Regions from separate parts of the Priestia sp. P5 genome, predicted to be linked through region 2. Evidence: a T-box and tRNA genes for the amino acid it is inferred to sense, from the RefSeq annotation. Region 2 holds a T-box; the other holds one or more tRNA genes.
The links. The T-box of region 2 lies ahead of pheS (phenylalanine--tRNA ligase subunit alpha). A T-box ahead of a tRNA ligase gene usually reads a tRNA of that ligase, here a tRNA-Phe.
Positions count from the first base shown of each region.

Region 1: it encodes a tRNA-Phe, which carries the amino acid that the T-box ahead of pheS (phenylalanine--tRNA ligase subunit alpha) is inferred to sense. The anticodon was not compared.

Region 1 is NZ_JAKWFJ010000003.1:338,144-342,572, forward strand. Features, by position in the region: gene walK (cell wall metabolism sensor histidine kinase WalK) at 1-1,228, opposite strand, end outside; gene yycF (response regulator YycF) at 1,235-1,942, opposite strand; tRNA gene MMB69_RS23230 (tRNA-Phe) at 2,205-2,277, opposite strand; tRNA gene MMB69_RS23235 (tRNA-Asp) at 2,282-2,357, opposite strand; tRNA gene MMB69_RS23240 (tRNA-Glu) at 2,393-2,464, opposite strand; tRNA gene MMB69_RS23245 (tRNA-Lys) at 2,480-2,552, opposite strand; gene MMB69_RS23250 (adenylosuccinate synthase) at 2,721-4,007, opposite strand; gene dnaB (replicative DNA helicase) at 4,195-4,429, opposite strand, start outside.
Region 2 is NZ_JAKWFJ010000001.1:156,069-160,497, reverse strand. Features, by position in the region: gene pheT (phenylalanine--tRNA ligase subunit beta) at 1-913, opposite strand, end outside; gene pheS (phenylalanine--tRNA ligase subunit alpha) at 927-1,961, opposite strand; T-box leader at 2,016-2,251, opposite strand; gene MMB69_RS00790 (TrmH family RNA methyltransferase) at 2,300-3,064, opposite strand; gene sspI (small acid-soluble spore protein SspI) at 3,205-3,411, shown strand; gene MMB69_RS00780 (M42 family metallopeptidase) at 3,468-4,429, opposite strand, start outside.

The DNA.
Region 1 (4,429 bases), on a different contig from region 2:
CTACAAATTCTCGGCGATCTTGTTCAATTTTCTCCTGCTCTGTAATATCATGCAAGACAATGATAATTCCGTTAATAAAACCGGTCTCTTTTTGAATAGCAGAAATGGTAGCTCTTAAAATAAAAGGATCCGATTTTGTACTAAAGTCCAAAATTAATGACTCTTGATTAGCGAGCAAGCTTTCAAACGTATGCGTTTCTTCAAGATCTAATAGGGAAACAACTGGGTCAGATAAAACCGTTTCACGTGAAACATTTAGCATAGCTGCGGCTGGATCATTAATTAAAATTACTCTTCCCTTTCGATCCGTCGCAATAACGCCGTCCGTCATATGAGCTAATACTGAACTAAGCTTACGGCGCTCCCCTTCTGTAGTTGCCTGTGCTTCTTGAAGCTTTCTTGTTAAGTTGTTGAATGTGAGAGCTAGCTGACCAATTTCATCATATCCGTATACCTTAGCTTTTCTCGTAAAATTCCCTTTGGCCATCTCAAGTGCTTGTTTTCTCATTTCAGACATTGGACGAGTAATCGTCTGAGCTAAAAACACGCCTAAAACAGCTGTAATAAAAAGAGCAATTACCGTACCTGCTTTAAAGATCTGATTGATATTACTCATTTGATCGTAAACAGGCTCCATGGAAGCTGTTAAGTAAATAGCACCTAAGATTTCTTCGCTAGACTGAACTTTTCCATTTTTATTAGTTGAATTTGATTGACTGGCACCTACTTTATCCTGTAAACGAATAGGCTGTATCATAACTCTGATTCGCTGTCCGCTTTGATCAACAAATACATTATCAGAGTTCGTTCCTGCTAACAACGCATTTGTAATCGCCAAATCATTAGTCTTTTTACCTATGATCTGTTGAGGATTTGAGTTCGATGTAGCAATGATTCTTCTATTTTGGTCAATGACTCTTACTTCAGAGATGTCATTCATATCATTTGAAGCTAAATTGGGTCTTGAAGCAAAATCTCGTAAAATAGTCTTTAAGTCTTCCTCAAGAGTGGGTGAATCATCATCACGATTTTTCACCATTTCTTGTCCAATGTTATACGTCAGCAAGTCTGTCCGCTCTTGAAGAGACGTTCGAAAGTTGTTAACTAATTCTTTTTCTAATTGTCGTGCAAAATAGACCCCAATAATTTGCATCGCAATTAAAATGAGCAGCACATAAATCAATACAAACTTTAAATGAATAGATTGCAGGAGCCTTACTTTCTTCATCTAAAATTACTCCTGCTCTGGGCTGCGTAAATAATAGCCTACTCCACGTCTTGTTACAATCCACATTGGATGGCTTGGATTATCTTCAATTTTTTCACGTAATCTTCGAACTGTTACATCTACCGTACGCACATCACCAAAATAGTCATAGCCCCATACAGTTTGAAGCAAGTGTTCACGCGTCATAACTTGTCCAATGTGCTTCGCTAAATAATGCAGCAGCTCAAATTCACGATGAGTCAGTTCAATCGTTTCTCCGCGCTTAGACACGATATAAGCATCTGGGTGAATAACAAGTGCTCCAATTGTAATTTCATTCGTTTCGCTTTCTTCTGTTGGAACAGCTACTTGCTGATGTCTACGTAAATTAGCTTTTACACGTGCTAATAATTCACGCGTACTAAATGGCTTAGTTACATAATCATCTGCACCTAATTCTAGACCTAAAACTTTGTCAATTTCAGAGTCTTTTGCTGTTAACATGATAATTGGCATATCATATTTTTTGCGCACTTCTCGGCAAACTTCCATTCCATCTTTCTGAGGAAGCATAATATCTAATAAAATCATTTCAGGCTGTACTTCTTCCACTTTTTCAAGCGCTTCTACGCCATCATAAGCACAAAATACTTCGTAACCTTCTTTTTGCAAATTAAACTTTAAAATATCTGCAATCGGCTTTTCGTCATCTACGACTAAAATACGTTTATCCATGATCATCGTTCTCCTTTATTAGTTGAAGCAAAATATAAAAGATAGTATTCATACTGTTTGAATACCGTAGTTTTATTATACTTGATAACCCTTGAAACGTCACAAGTTCATCCTCTACTATACATGAAGATATATGATTTTCAACCACCTCTAAATACAAAAGTAATATATTACCACAAAAGAGATACAAAGCAAATAACGTTTTCTTTTAAATGTAAATAAAAGAAAAAAGCATGACTTTAAATAAAGTCATGCTTTTTGATGGCTCGGGACGGAATCGAACCGCCGACACAAGGATTTTCAGTCCTTTGCTCTACCAACTGAGCTACCGAGCCAAAATGGCGGTCCCGACGGGAATCGAACCCGCGATCTCCTGCGTGACAGGCAGGCATGTTAACCGCTACACCACGGGACCTCAGTCTATATGCTATGTATTAAAAATATTAAAAATGACCCGTACGGGATTCGAACCCGTGTTACCGCCGTGAAAGGGCGGTGTCTTAACCGCTTGACCAACGGGCCACGTTGTAACAAAAGTGAGCCATGAAGGACTCGAACCTTCGACCCTCTGATTAAAAGTCAGATGCTCTACCAACTGAGCTAATGGCTCATGTTATATCTCTTAGCGACGCTTATTATAATAACATGATATTTCATATGAATGCAATAGTTTTTTTAAAACTTTCTTTTTATTATTGAGCTTTTTTTAAAAATCTTGTTAACAAAGCACCAATTATAAATAAAAAAGGTTAGCTCACGAGGAGCTAACCTTTTTTATTTAGCTATATACACCACGTAATACATTTGTTTGTGTACGATCTGGACCTACAGAGAAAATAGATAAAGGAATACCTGTTAATTGAGACACGCGCTCTAAGTAGTGGCGAGCGTTATCAGGTAACTCATCTAATGTTTTCACACCCGTAATATCTTCTGTCCAACCTGGAAGCTCTTCATATACAGGTTCACATTCTGCAAGTGTTTTTAAGCTAGCAGGGAATTCTTCCATAACTTCCCCTTTATAACGGTAAGCTACACAAATCTTTAATGTCTCAATTCCCGTTAATACATCAATTGAGTTTAAAGATAAATCTGTGATTCCGCTAACGCGACGAGCATGACGTACAACTACACTGTCGAACCAACCTACACGGCGAGGACGACCAGTTGTTGTACCATATTCACGTCCTACTTCACGGATTTGATCACCGATTTCGTTTGTTAATTCAGTTGGGAAAGGACCGTCACCAACACGAGTTGTATACGCTTTTGATACACCTACAACGTGTTTGATTTTAGATGGACCTACACCCGAGCCAATTGTTACTCCACCCGCTACTGGGTTTGAAGATGTAACAAATGGATATGTTCCTTGGTCGATATCTAACATAACACCTTGTGCGCCTTCAAATAGTACACGACGTCCTTCGTCTAACGCATCATTTAATACTACTGATGTATCAACAACGTATTTTGCAACTTGTTGACCATACTCATAGTACTCATCTAAAATTTCTTCTAATGTAAAGCCTTCTACTTCATACATTTTTTCAAGAAGGCGATTTTTTTCTGCTAAGTTTTGTGTTAATTTTGCTTCAAATACTTCACGGTCTAGTAAATCGGCAATTCGAATACCGACACGTGCTGCTTTATCCATATAAGCTGGTCCAATACCTTTTTTCGTTGTACCAATCTTATTTTCACCTTTACGTTCTTCTTCAACTTCATCTAATTTTAAATGATATGGGAGAATCACATGAGCTCGGTTACTAATACGTAAGTTTTCTGTTGTTACACCGCGATCATGTAAGTATTTTAATTCTTGAACAAGCGCTTTTGGATCGACAACCATACCGTTTCCAATTACACACGTTTTGTCATTATAAAAAATACCTGAAGGAATTAAATGTAACTTATAAGTTTCACCATTAAACTTAATTGTGTGACCTGCATTGTTCCCACCTTGGTAACGTGCAATCACTTCTGCATTTTCTGATAGGAAGTCTGTAATCTTCCCTTTTCCTTCATCTCCCCATTGTGTTCCTACTACAACGACTGAAGACATATCTTAAGCACCTCCGCTTAGTAAGCAACAGCTCACTACGACATAATTTAACCATGGATAAGTGTATCAATTTATCACACTAAAGTCAATTAAATCCGAACGATTTAACAAAAGTTATTACAAATATATCGTATTTTGCGGAACGAATGCGATAACAATAAAATAAAACCTCTCATATTGAGAGGTTTTATGCACCAGGCGGCACTCCTGCGTCATCAAAGCGCCGCTCGAGATTAACGAATTTATTGTATTCTTTTACAAAGGCAAGCTGTACGGTTCCAACTGGACCGTTACGCTGCTTGGCTATAATAATCTCGATAATATTTTGATTTTCTGTGTCTTTTTCATAATAGTCTTCACGATATAAGAAAGCTACGATATCGGCGTCCTGCTCAATACTTCCGGATTCACGGATATCAGAC
Region 2 (4,429 bases):
CGCGCTCTTGGTCATCAAGTGTTACAAACTTCTCGCCTTCTGACGCGTGACGTACAACAATTTCCTTTGAACCAAGACGATCATAGTCAAAAGCATGCAGCGGCTGGCCGTATTCAAGCAAAATATAGTTGGTAATATCAACAACGTTGTTATGAGGTCGAATACCAGCTGCCATTAAACGCGTTTGCATCCATAATGGTGACGGAGCAATTTTTACGTTTTTCACAACGCGCGCTACGTAAAGGGGATTGTCTTCTTTTGCCTCTACTTTAACGGAAATATAATCAGCTGCTTGCTCATCAGACGTTTGCACGTTTACTGACGGGTACTTCACTTCACGACGTAAAATAGCAGCCACTTCATGCGCTACACCTAACATACTTAAGCAGTCTGAACGGTTTGGTGTTAGCCCTAGTTCTAATACTTCATCGTTTAAGTTTAATGCATCTAGTGCATCCGCTCCTACTTCAGCATCGCTTGGGAACACGAAGATGCCTTCTTGATAATCTTTTGCCACAAGCTTGCCTTCAATGCCAAGCTCTTGAAGAGAACAAATCATACCGTTCGATTCTTCACCGCGAAGCTTAGCACGCTTGATTTTAAAGTTACCTGGAAGTACAGCTCCCACTTTTGCAACCGCTACTTTTTGACCTTGTGCCACGTTCGGTGCTCCGCACACGATTTGAACGATTTCTCCTCCGCCAAGATCTACTTGACAGCGGCTTAATTTATCAGCATTTGGATGCTGTTCACGTTCTACAACGTGACCAATTACTACTCCGCTGATGCCTTTATTTAAGTTTTCTACACCTTCAACTTCAATTCCACTTTTTGTGATTTTATCTGCTAACTCTTCTGCCGTTACGCCTGATAAGTCAACATACTCTTGTAACCAACGATAAGATACAAACATCGTAGTCCCTCCTTTATACTTGTTTAAATTGATCTAAGAAACGAACATCATTTGTATAGAAATGACGAATATCATCCACGCCGTGTTTTAACATAGCAATACGCTCTACACCGATTCCGAAAGCAAAACCACGATATTTAGTTGAATCGTATCCAGCCATTTCAAGAACGTTTGGATGAACCATGCCGGCTCCTAAAATTTCAATCCAGCCTGTTTGTTTACATACATTACATCCTTTACCTCCACATTTTGCACACGATACGTCTACTTCTACAGACGGCTCAGTGAACGGGAAGAAACTTGGACGAAGACGAATTTCACGGTCTGCACCGAACATCTTTTTCACAAATACTTCAAGCGTGCCTTTTAAATCACTCATACGAATGTTTTCGTCTACTACAAGACCTTCAATTTGCATGAATTGATGAGAATGCGTAGCATCATCGTCATCGCGGCGATACACTTTACCCGGGCAAATAATTTTAACAGGTTCTTTGCCTTCATTCTTGTTCATAACACGAGCTTGAACAGTTGATGTATGCGTGCGAAGAAGCGTTTCTTCCGTAATATAGAACGTATCTTGCATATCACGTGCTGGGTGACCTTTTGGCAAGTTCAGCGCTTCGAAATTATAGTAGTCCTGCTCTACTTCCGGTCCTTCTGCTACTTCATAGCCCATTCCTAAGAATAAATCTTCTACTTCTTCAATCACGCTTGTTAGCGGGTGATGCGTACCCGCTTTAACAGGGCGTCCTGGCAGCGTTACGTCGATTGTTTCTGAAGCAAGTTTGCGCTCTACCTCAGCTGCTTCTAACGCCGTTTGTTTTTCTTCAATTTTAGATGCAATAGCTTCACGCACTTCATTTGCAAGTGCTCCCATTACAGGACGCTCTTCAGCTGAAAGTTTTCCCATACCGCGAAGTACTTCTGTGATAGGGCCTTTCTTTCCTAAATAAGCTACGCGTACGTCGTTTAATTCTTTTAAAGCACTTGCTGCTTCGACTTTTGCAATTGCTTCTTGTTGAAGTTCTTGTAAACGTTCTTTCATCACTTATTCCTCCTTTTAACGTAAAAAATGACAAATAAAAAAACCTCCTCCCAAAAAAGGGACGAGGATTAGTCGCGTTACCACCCTTGTTAACTATATACGCAGACGTATACAGTTCACTTCATTCAAGTTAACGGAATCTCCGGAACACCTTTACATCTAGGTAAGATGGTCTAAGTGTCAACTCAAGAGGTGAATTCACTTATTACATTTATAAAAATGCTTTCAGTCACGGCATTTTCTCCCTGCATAAACGGACATAAGCTACTGCTCTCTTTCATCGTTTTTTACATATGTAACTATTGTATTATTATAGTGAAAACACGTTCTCGATGCAACTACATTCCGCGTAAATAATAAAGTAAGATTCCAGAAGCGATGGCAACATTTAGCGACTCGCTCTTTCCATAGATAGGAATGTACAGATTCTGATCCGTTTGTTCCAGCACTTTCTCGCTTACGCCGTTTCCTTCATTTCCTACAATCAGCGCAAATTCGTTTGAAGGTTTTATGTGCGTGTAGACCTTTCCATTTTGTAGCGACGTACCGTAAATCGCTATTCCTCTTTCTTTTAACAGTGAAATTATTTCGAGTAAATCACCTTTTACAATTGGAAGATGAAAAATCGCTCCTTGCGTTGAACGAACGACTTTTGGGTTGTACACATCCACGCTGCCCTCTCCAACAATAATAGCCTCCACTCCGGCAGCATCAGCGGTTCGGATAATGGTGCCTAGGTTACCTGGATCTTGCACCGCATCTAAAAGCAATACTTTCTGCGCTGTATGAATAATTTCCGCATGCTTTGTTTGAAAACACACGGCAATAATTCCTTGAGGTGTTTCTGTGTCAGATAATAACTTACTAATTGCTTCGTTTACAACGGTTATTTCGATACCGTCTATGTTCCACTGTGCGGGCACTTCGGTCGATTCGCGTATAATTAGTTCCTTTACGCAATCCTTATTTTTGATAGCCTCTTCGACTAAATGAAAGCCTTCTACCATAAAAAGGCCCTGCTTATCACGGTCTTTTTTATTATGCAGCTTTTTCCACGCTTTTACCTGCGGATTTTTAACTGAATCAATTTGTTTCACAAACATAACTCCTTTATCTATACAAAAATAAATAGTTCGATTACATTTTGCTCAATAATCATTAGATAAGTTTCACTTTATTGTACATAGAAATCGCAAAGAAAACAAAAACTATTGGTAACTTTACGATAGCTGAGGTGAAAATGATGGATCTTAATTTACGAAATGCTGTTATTGCAAACGTTTCAGGAAACTCAAAAGAAGAGCTTGAAGCTACAATTTCTGACGCTATTCAAAGCGGCGAAGAAAAAATGCTCCCTGGACTTGGTGTTTTATTTGAGGTGCTTTGGGAAAAGTCTCCAGAATCAGAAAAAGAAGAAATTCTGACAACGCTTGAAAACGGTTTAAAATAAATAGCCTTTTCCTCTGTACAGCAAAAAGCTCATTCTCCTAGGAGAATGAGCTTTTTTTAATTATACGTAATTGCGTTAACCGTATCACGGTCTAAGCGTTTAATTACTTCAGCAATTAATTTGACTGCATTTTCATAATCATCACGATGAAGCATCGCTGCATGAGAATGGATATAACGAGTTGCGATCGTAATTGAAAGTGCTGGCACCCCGTTAGCTGAAATATGGATAGAACCTGAGTCCGTACCGCCTCCAGCGATTGCATCAAATTGATATGGAATATTTAATTCATCTGCCACATCTACCACTGTATCTCGAAGTCCTTTATGAGAAACCATGGAAGCATCATATAAAATGATTTGCGGACCATCTCCCATTTTAGAAGATGCTTCTTTATCAGAAACACCAGGTGTATCTCCAGCGATACCGACATCAACAGCAAATGCAATATCCGGTTCAATAAAGTTAGCGGATGTTTTTGCACCTCGGAGTCCAACTTCTTCTTGCACCGTTCCTACACCATACACAACATTTTCATGTTTTTCATTTTTTAAAGCTTTTAATACATCGATAGCAATTGCACAGCCAATACGGTTATCCCAGGCTTTCGCTAGCAGCATCTTTTCGTTGTTCATAACCGTAAATTCGAAATAAGGCACAACCTGATCACCAGGTTTCACTCCCCACTCCGCTACTTCTTCTCTGCTAGAAGCACCAATATCGATGAACATATCTTTAATGTCAACTGGCTTTTTACGAACTTCTGGAGGCAGGATATGAGGAGGCTTTGAGCCAATAATCCCCGTTACCTCTCCTTTAGATGTAACGATGGTTACGCGTTGAGCAAGCATAACTTGAGACCACCATCCGCCTACCGTTTGAAAACGAATAAAGCCGCGTTCATCAATTTGAGTCACCATAAAACCGACTTCATCCAAATGACCGGCTACCATAATTTTAGGCCCTTGTTCATTGCCCACCTTTTTCGCAATCAAACTGCCTAGACCATCCGTCGTTA